Linked DNA regions of Prosthecobacter dejongeii. The protein of the gene in region 3 binds, or shares a complex with, the protein of the main gene of each other region. Links are inferred from orthologs where the notes say so. Each region holds a gene or a part of one and is shown on either strand. Other genes may lie near its edges. The genes, in order: HNQ64_RS11480, nuoD and HNQ64_RS02260.

Region 1 (3,118 bases), on a different replicon or contig from region 3:
GGGGTTTACGGGATCGTCCTAGCAGGATGGTCCTCGAACTCGAAGTATCCCTTCCTCGGAGGGGTTCGCTCCTCGGCGCAGATGATCTCCTATGAACTGTCCCTGGGGCTTTCGATCATTCCTGTTTTGATGGTGTTCGGTGAGCTGAATCTCTCTAAGATGTCAGCGTTCCAAGACGCGAACGGTTGGCTCCTGCTGCCTTTCTGGGGTGAAGGTTTGACGGCTGAACGCTGGGTGCTGCTGGTGCCCATGGTCATTTCCTTCTGCATTTTCACGGTGGCGATGTTTGCTGAGACCAATCGCTTGCCTTTTGACCTGGCGGAGTGCGAAACGGAACTCGTTGCAGGTTACCATACGGAATACAGCTCCATGAAATTTGCCCTCTTCTTCTTGGGCGAATATGCAGCCATGATCATTGGATCGGGTTTGGCCGTTACCTTGTTCCTGGGCGGCTGGAGCATTCCTTTCTGGCCCTTCTTTGAATACGTCGGGAACATGATCGGGTTGGATACTGCCTTTGGCTGGCTCGGGAGCAGCTTTCAGCTTCATTACTCCGCAGGTTCCACGCCTTTTTGGCTTGGACTTCTACACATTGGCGTCTTCTTTTTGAAGGTCATCGTCTTCATTCTTTTCTTCATCCTCATTCGCTGGTCACTGCCGCGGTTCCGCTTTGACCAACTTATGAAATTGGGCTGGCTGTTCATGTTTGAACTGGCTCTGGCCAATGTCATCCTGACTGCCGTGATCATGGCCTGCTTCACGAAGTAATTTCCCCCTCCGATGGCAACAATTATCGTCCAACGCCCCAAGCTCGCCTGGCATGAGAGATGGTTCATCTCCACGCTCGTCAAAGGTTTGAAAATTACGCTCGGGCACGCCCTTAAAACATTCCGCGAGATCGTAGGCGGCAAGGAAAAGGTGACCATGGAATACCCTGAGCAAAAATGGGATGCCAATCTGCCTTCCTACTACCGGGGTGCTCCCGCTTTGGTGACCGATGAACAGGAACGTGAGCGCTGCGTGAGCTGCCAACTTTGCGAGTTCATTTGCCCTCCAAAGGCCATCCGTATCACTCCCGGTGAAATCCCCAGCGATGATCCATGGGCCAAAGTGGAAAAGCGGCCGAAGGAGTTCGATATTGATATGACTCGCTGCATCTACTGCGGCATGTGTGAAGAAGTTTGTCCTGAACAGGCCATCTATTTGCGTAAAGATTACGCCATCACAGGTGAATCCCGTGCTGAATTGATGCACAACAAGAAGAAGCTCTATGAGATCGGCGGCAAGCGCGTTGGCCTCGTCAACAAGTGGAATGAATTGAAGTAGAGCCATGCCTTCTATCCTCTTTTATCTTTTCAGCGCGATGACCTTAGGCTTTGGCCTGTTGGTCGTCACGGCGCGAAATCCCGTTACCAGTGCTCTGTCTTTAGCGGGTAGCTTCGTTGGTCTTGCGGCTCTTTTCTTGAGCTTGGATGCTTACTTCATCGGAACCATCCAGATCCTTGTTTACGCAGGTGCCGTGATGGTGCTTTTCCTCTTCATCATTATGTTGTTGGATATCAAGGCGGAGGAAGGCAAGAAGCCCAACCTCCCCGCTGTCATCGGAGGTATTGTTTTGGCCGTTATTTTGGCGCTTCAGATCGCGACAGTTTGCAGCAGTTTTAGCAACGGAGCTGTTAAAATTAAAGACGCTCCTCTCGTGCTTCAGAAAGCAGGCGAGTTGGCCAAGATTCCAACCATTGCTAATGACCTAAAGGCAGGAGTGCTTCCTGATGCCAAACTGATGGGCCTCACTTTGTTTCAGAAATACGGCTTTCACCTCCAGGTGGTCGGTTTGTTGCTCCTTGTGGGCACGATTGGCGTGGTGGTGCTGAGCAAGCGTGAGAAAGGAGTCAAGGACGCCTGATGATCACACTCAATCATTACCTTATTATCAGCGGGATGCTGTTTGCGCTTGGCCTCGCTGGGGTCATCGCGCGGCGTAACATCATCATCATCTACATGTGTCTCGAGATGATGTTGAGTGCTGCCAACCTCACTCTCGTGGCTTTTTCTCGTTTCCGTGTGACGGAGGGGCTGCCTGACTATGCCGCTCAGTCTCTAGTGTTTTTCACCATCACGGTGGCCGCTGCCGAAGTGGCCGTTGGTCTTGCCATCATCGTTGCGCTCTACCGTTCGAAGCAGAGTGTCGAAACTGAATCCGTCACTAAGCTGCAAGGCTAAGCGCAACCGAGAATCTCCCGCTCCATGCCCGCCCCGGACGCCGCCCCCACACTCCCCTCTCTGCTGTTGCTGTTGCCGTTTTTTACGGCACTGACCATTTTGCTTGGACACAAGCTGCTGAAAAACGCCAGCGTGTTTCTGTCGGTCGCTTCGGCCACTGTTTGCTTTGTGATCAGTGTGCTTTTGCTGCACTCTCAGGATTCCAATCCCGTTCTTTTGCCGTTCGTCAGCATTGGGAAGTTTAAGATCGCCATTGATGCGCTGATTGATCAGCAGAGTCGTGGAATGATGTTGATCGTCACCTCGATTGGTTTGCTGGTGCATATTTTCTCACTCGGCTACATGAAGGAAGATGCGGGCAAGATCCGCTTTTTCGGGGCTCTCTCACTCTTCATGTTCTCCATGACTGGAATTGTGCTGGCCGGTAACTTGGTGATGATGTTCATCTTCTGGGAGTTGGTCGGTCTTAGCTCTTACTTGTTGATTGGACATTGGTTCGAAAAAGCTTCTGCTGCTGACGCTTCTAAGAAAGCTTTTCTCACCAATCGAATCGGGGACTTTGGTTTCATGATCGGTATCCTGATGTTGTTTGCGGCCAACCATGGCAATGTCGATTTCGCAGGTGCGGATGGTCTTCGTGAAGGTTTTGCGACAGGGAATTTGCACCATTTTGCTGAGACGCAGCCTTGGTTCATGTTTGCTGCTGCACTTTGCTTATTCATGGGGGCGGTGGGTAAGTCTGCGCAGGTTCCTCTGCATGTGTGGTTGCCAGATGCCATGGAAGGCCCAACCCCAGTATCTGCACTTATTCATGCGGCGACGATGGTGGCTGCGGGTGTGTTCATGCTCGTGCGTTGTTCTTTTGTGATCGAAGCATCGCCAGATGCAGCTCAGG
Region 2 (2,953 bases), on a different replicon or contig from region 3:
CATTCGCCATCCACAGGTCCAGCTCCCGGAAACGGCCCTGGGAAATCTGCGCCCAGCACGCCGGCAGATCCGCACTGGGCAGGCCCAGCTCCAGCGAAAAAACATTCATCGTCCCCACCGGCAGCACGCCCAGCGCCGTGTGTTTTTCCCCCGCAGGACGGGCGGCATTCACGCGGCACAGGCCCTGCAGCACCTCATTCATGGTGCCATCTCCGCCAGCGGCGACGATGAGCGGGTGGCCTTCACGGGCCAGTTTCTCCGCCAGCTCCGTGGCCTGGCCGGGGCCTTCCGTGAGGATGAGCTCGGGCGCGGGAGTCAGTGCGCGGATGGCTTTTTCACGCGCAGCCGCCTGGGTGCTGCGGGCGGCCGGATTCAGAATGACGGGGATTCTTTCGGGCATGAGGGGCAGCGCCTATGGGCCAGAATGGGGCCGAGCTCAAGCAACACTTCCCTTGGCGAGGCGGCACGCCACCGATCAAGGGTACTTTGCCAGCAGCTCCGCCGCTTTGGCAGGCTCCACCTTTTCAAAAAAGTCGTCTTCCACCATGCACACGGGGCCAAAGCCGCAGCTCGCCAGGCACTCAGCAAATTCGATGCTGTACTTGCCGTCTTCACTCACCGCGATGGGGTGGTGGTGATCGCAGTGGCTGCGGTCAATTTTGGCCTCTTTGCACAGCGCATCCATCAGCTCATAGCTGCCCGTCATGGCGCAGGAAAGCGTGCGGCAGACGCGGATGTGGTACTTCCCAGGGGCGCTCTGGCGGAAACCGGGGTAGAAGGTCACCACCTCCAGCACCTGGATCGGCTCCAGCCCCAGCTTCGCCGCCACCCAGTTCACGATGTCATCGCTGATGAACCGGTAGTGCTCCTGCATCAGGTGCAGCAGGGGCAAAACGGCACTGCGCTTGGAAACGGGGTAATGCGTGATCACCTCGTCCATCTTGCTCTCCAACTCTGCGGGGACTGCGAATGCCATCTTAAAAGTTCAGGTAGTAAAAGGTTGCTAGATTCAGCGCGTGCAGCCTCAGCGGTCGCACTCGCCCATCACGAAGTCGAGGCTGCCCAGCACGGAAGGAATGTCGCTGAGCATGTGACCGGGCATGATTTTGGAAAGGATGCTCAGGTTCACGAACGAGGGGCTGCGGATCTTCAGGCGGTAAGGCACCCCACCGCCCTTGCTGTGGATGTAAAAGCCCAGCTCTCCCTTAGGATTTTCCGCGCCAAAGTACACCTCACCCGCAGGCGCATCAATGCCCTGAGTGGCGATGATGAAGTGGTGGATGAGCTCCTCCATCTTCATGAGCACGCGATCTTTATTTGGCAGCAGGCCTTTGGCATCGGCCACATTGATGGGGCCGCCGGGCAGCTTCGCAAACACCTGACGCAGGATGCGCACGCTCTGGCGCATCTCTTCCATGCGGACGAGGTAACGATCGTAACAATCTCCCTTGGTGCCGATGGGCACATCGAATTCGTACTTCTCGTAGTCGAGGTAAGGGTTCGTTTTGCGCAGGTCATGCTCCACGCCGGAGCCGCGCAGGTTCGGGCCCGAGAGGCCGTAGGCGATGGCATCCGCCTTGGTGATGACGCCGATGTCCTGCGTACGGGCGATGAAGATGGCGTTGCGCGTCAGCAGCTTGTCAATCTCATCAATGACGGGCTCCACCTCGGCAAGGAACTTCAGGACCGACTCGGTAAAGCCGTCTGGCAGATCGCGGATCTGGCCGCCCACGCGGGTGTAGCTGGTGGTGAAGCGTGCGCCGGTGAGCTGCTCGCACAGGTTATAGATCTTCTCACGCTCCGTGAACGTGTAGAGGAAAACCGTCATCGCGCCCACGTCCATGGCGAAGACGCCCACGCCCAGCAGGTGGGCGGAAATGCGCGCCAGCTCACAGCAGATCACGCGGATCGCACGGCCACGCTCCGGCACTTCCCAGCCCATCAGTTTTTCCACCGCCAGGGCGTAAGCCACGTTGTTGGCCAGGGGGGCCAGGTAGTCCAGCCGGTCTGTGTAGGGCACGAACTGGTTGTAATGCATGTTTTCGGCGATCTTTTCATCGCCCCGGTGCAGGTAGCCCACATCTGGCTCCGCCTTCGTGATGGTCTCGCCATCCAGTTCCAAAATCATCCGCAGCACCCCGTGGGTGGCTGGGTGGGAGGGCCCCATGTTCAGGACCAGCTTCTCGCCCACGAGATCGGTCGTCGTCTCTTCGAGACTGTCCAGGTGCATCGCCACCTTGGCGGCGGTGTCCGGGGACTCGTATTCACGGGTAACAGCAGGCATAATGGGGTAAAGATGACTATTCTACGCGGGCCAAACAGCGGCAACACGAATTTGTGAAAAATTTCACAAGCTCCCCTTCGGTGTCCCTGGGGAGTTCGCAGGACTCGGGGGCGGGGGGAGGTGTAGGAGAAAAGGTAGGCGCAGGGGGACGGTGCGCCGCGCGTGGGGGCGGACGGATGTTTCTCGCGCCCCTGCGGGGCGCCCCTCTTGCCACATTGTGGGGGGTTTCGTCCATCCGGGGGTTCCCGCTCGCCAAGCCTCGCTCCACCCCCGGCTACTTTTCTTTCGCCCCTCCGGGGCGAGGAGGTGCAAGGGGAAAAGGTAGGGCACACGGTCCCCAGGCGCAGCGGGGTGGGGGGATGACCTCGTCCGCAGTACAGCATTCATCACTCTCCGAGTGATGCCGTCCGCCCCAGCACGCATCGTCCGCCAGTACAGTATTCATCACTCTCCGAGTGATGCGTCCGCCCCAGCACGCACCGTCCGCCAGTACAGTATTCATCACTCTCCGAGTGATGCCGTCCGCCCCAGCCAAGCCTCGTCCGCCATGGAGCGCACGCGTCTCGCGTGCCGAGTTCTGCGTCCTCGCGGAACTCCCATTTAGCGCCCTCGTCCGCCCCCTAGCTTCCACCCCACTGCGCATTGGGACAATGCGCCCTACCTTACCCC
Region 3 (2,873 bases):
CGTGCTGCGGGGCAATGTGGGCCCGGATCTCTTTTCATGAAAACAGAAAACCTCTGCGCATCATGATTCGCATCACCTCCGGCGGCGACGCCAGCCTCATTGGATTGATCAGACTGACAGCCGCAGGCTGGCACTATGTTTTGTCACCTTCCTACCGTTTCAAAAAACACCGGGAATGGAGGAAGATCGCTGGAACCATGGGGGTGATTTATGGCGTCGCCTCGTGCCTTCTGGCCTTCGTGTTTTCCCTTCTGATTCCCGTCATGGCTTGTCTGGTGACTCACTATTGAACAAGCACATCCTCAATGCTGCGGAAATCCGGCGCTCCTATCAAGAGCAAACCCATGAGTTGATCGCCACAAATCCCCCCTCACCCGAAATTCTTCCGGATGCGTGGTTCGCGCATGATTGCCTTGCTGAGGGTCTCGCCCAGGGGGTCGGGTAAAAATTGCTCCAGGCCCAGGCGCAGGACGAGGGCATTCGGCAGGGCCTGGGGGCGGAGGGTGAGCAGGATGTCCACCGCTTCCTTCACCAGTTCCGCACCGTCCAGTTCCTGTTCCCACAGGTCTTTGATGATGATCACCAGCGCCACGGCCGCGCTGCGGGAGCGGCCCGCCCAGCATTGCAGCACCAGAGGTTCACGTTTCGTCTCGGCCGTGTAACGTAAAATAGCCTCCAAATGCGCCGCCGTGGGCCCCTGGCCATGATTTCCCTGCAGGGTCAGCACATCCTCAAACACCATGGGATGGCTGCTGCACGCCTGAGTCAGGTCGGCCTCGGCCTGGATGGGCTCGCGGATGCTGACCACATGCCAACGGCCCGGCTCCTTCGCCAAAAATGGAGTGATCTGGGTGGCCGAGCAGATGGCGAGGTCGCGCTCTAGGCGCTGGATGAACATGATCCATCCTAGCGGCTAACGAGGAGGAACGCTAGGAGAGTCTTGGAGAGAAAACCATCCTGGGCCATTTCAGTCCAGAAGGCCTCGTTTCGTCGCCTTGACGCTGGCCCTAGGGTCGGTTAATACTCCGCGCCCCTTTCCCCTTTGTCATGATCGAGAACTATCTCCCCGTCCTTCTGCAAGTCGTCCTCGCTGGCGGTTTTGCTGGCGTCACGCTGCTGATTTCTGTGCTGCTGGGCAAGTCTGCCAAGCGCAACACGATGAAGGACAGCGCCTATGAGTGCGGCATGCTGCCCCTCACGGAAGGCCAGCCCCGCTTCAGCGTGAAGTTCTACATCGTGGCGATGCTCTTCGTCCTGTTCGATATCGAGGTGGTTTTCCTCTACCCCGGGGCCATCATTTATCGCGACTACCTCTCCGTCTTTGGCCTGGGCATCGCCTGGGCCGCCCTCGGTTTCATCAGCATCCTCGGCGTGGCTTTCCTTTATGCCTGGCGCAAAGGGGCGCTGGATTGGAAAAACTGATTTCTGCCCCGGATGATCGCCTACCTCAGCCTCTACAAGCTGCGCCCTGAGGTGACCGAAGAAAAGCTGGAGGACATGATGTCCCGCGCCCGCATGGCCCTGCTGCGCGTGCCAGAGGTGCTGACGGTGAAAACCGGCAAGCGCGTGAACCCCAACGACCCCTACCCCTGGTTCGTTTACCTGGAAGTGGAGAGCATGGATAAACTGGCCATCTGCCAGGATGATCCCCACTACATCAAATTCCGCGAAGACGTGCTGAAGCCCAATGTGGCCGAGCAAGAGGCCACTGCCTTTGAGATGGAGCCACGCAAGGACGTGAAGTACTCCTAGGGCTACCTAGGGCTACCTTTCTGCCCTTGAAACATGAGGCCCCGCGCACAGCAGGCTGCACGCGGGGCGGGTGATTTTCTCTCTGGGCCAGGACTCAGTTCGCGCGGCGAATCAGCATGGGGCTGGGCTGAAGGTCATCAGCACTCGGAGGCTCAGCACCGATGTTTGGACTCACCGTCGCAGGCAGCTCATCCTCCATCTTCCAGGGGCCCAGTTTGGTCGCTGCAAAGGTATCAAAGGGCGCATACATCGTGATCACTTCTCCAGAGCGGCGACTGCCCTGCTTTAGCGAAAAGCGAATCTGGGTCTGGGAAAACTCTGCATTGGCTTCATCAATGGTGAGGTTGATCGGGGCCACCGTGTTATTGATCGGGAAGGCGAATTGAGTCAGCACCACACCCCCATCCGGCGTCACCTCCATGGTGCGGTCCAGGCGACGCTGCAGCACCTTCCAGCGGGCATTGCCAGTGGTGGCCCCCATGCGCAGGATCTCCGCCACGGTGAAGGGGTCCAGCGTCAGTTCCGCATACGTCACAAGGCTGAGGCCCGAGGCCGTCCCGCGGATGCTCACACTCTCCACCACTGAGAACAGCGGGGCAGATGGAATCGCCGTCGTGGGCTGGTTTTTAAAAGTCACATTCAGTGGCAGGGGGCGATTTGCCGTAAGGCTCCGGGGAAAAAATCGTGCCGAACCTGTGCGCACGGTCGCATTCGCAGGCAGCAGCTCCGTGGTGCCTGTCTTCACACTGCTCACATCCCACTGGGCGGTATTGATGATGGCAAACCCACGAGCCCTTTGGGCTAAGGAGACGACCGAGAAACTAGGCTGTGTGCGGCTGTTAAAAAGGCTGCCGTTCACCAGCGTCGTGGCACCTGTGATGGCTGCATTCGGGATCGTGAATCGGATCAGCTTGGGGGATACATAGGTCACTGGTGCCGAAACTGCCATGCCCAGGGACGTGCGAAATTGGATGTGTGTCACCGTGCGCACTTCGCCAAACACTGCCCCGCCAAAAGTGGTGCTATCGGCTTCGAGGTTCGCCAGCACCGAGTGGCCCACCGGGGCTGCCGCAGGCACATAGGAGGTGATGATCGGGATGCCTTTGGGCGACACCACATTT

Evidence for each region.
Region 1: the proteins of HNQ64_RS02260 (region 3) and HNQ64_RS11480 are in contact, whole or in part, in a cryo-EM structure (PDB 7NYH), measured with the Escherichia coli proteins. The link is inferred for Prosthecobacter dejongeii from one-to-one orthologs.
Region 2: the proteins of HNQ64_RS02260 (region 3) and nuoD are in contact, whole or in part, in a cryo-EM structure (PDB 6ZJN), measured with the Thermus thermophilus proteins. The link is inferred for Prosthecobacter dejongeii from one-to-one orthologs. Residues at the interface, in WP_096411116.1 of Thermus thermophilus: Glu45, Ser46, Asn48, Pro50, Ala51, Gly52, Glu53; in WP_223903221.1 of Thermus thermophilus: Met26, Thr27, Asn29, Gly31, Pro32, His34.

What each region holds. Positions count from the first base shown.
Region 1 is NZ_JACHIF010000004.1:222,504-225,621, forward strand. The notes cover bases 155-3,118. They hold HNQ64_RS11480 (NADH-quinone oxidoreductase subunit J family protein), read left to right. Parts: upstream 155-1,330; coding sequence 1,331-1,906; downstream 1,907-3,118. Other genes in these bases: HNQ64_RS11470 (complex I subunit 1/NuoH family protein), read left to right, coding at 155-768; HNQ64_RS11475 (NuoI/complex I 23 kDa subunit family protein), read left to right, coding at 781-1,326; nuoK (NADH-quinone oxidoreductase subunit NuoK), read left to right, coding at 1,906-2,223; nuoL (NADH-quinone oxidoreductase subunit L), read left to right, coding at 2,248-3,118. Also shown: more of HNQ64_RS11470, read left to right, coding at 1-154. UniProt on the Escherichia coli protein: NDH-1 shuttles electrons from NADH, via FMN and iron-sulfur (Fe-S) centers, to quinones in the respiratory chain. The immediate electron acceptor for the enzyme in this species is believed to be ubiquinone.
Region 2 is NZ_JACHIF010000005.1:427,008-429,960, reverse strand. The notes cover bases 155-2,953. They hold nuoD (NADH dehydrogenase (quinone) subunit D), read right to left. Parts: upstream 2,285-2,953; coding sequence 1,025-2,284; downstream 155-1,024. Other genes in these bases: HNQ64_RS14280 (NADH-quinone oxidoreductase subunit NuoE family protein), read right to left, coding at 476-976; HNQ64_RS14285 (diacylglycerol/lipid kinase family protein), read right to left, coding at 155-400. Also shown: more of HNQ64_RS14285, read right to left, coding at 1-154.
Region 3 is NZ_JACHIF010000001.1:615,991-618,863, forward strand. Bases 16-2,734 are described here. They hold HNQ64_RS02260 (NADH-quinone oxidoreductase subunit A), read left to right. Parts: upstream 16-1,047; coding sequence 1,048-1,422; downstream 1,423-2,734. Other genes in these bases: HNQ64_RS02245 (hypothetical protein), read left to right, coding at 16-40; HNQ64_RS02250 (hypothetical protein), read left to right, coding at 63-290; HNQ64_RS02255 (hypothetical protein), read right to left, coding at 371-898; HNQ64_RS02265 (Dabb family protein), read left to right, coding at 1,435-1,752; HNQ64_RS02270 (hypothetical protein), read right to left, coding at 1,847-2,734. Also shown: more of HNQ64_RS02245, read left to right, coding at 1-15; more of HNQ64_RS02270, read right to left, coding at 2,735-2,873. UniProt on the Escherichia coli protein: NDH-1 shuttles electrons from NADH, via FMN and iron-sulfur (Fe-S) centers, to quinones in the respiratory chain. The immediate electron acceptor for the enzyme in this species is believed to be ubiquinone.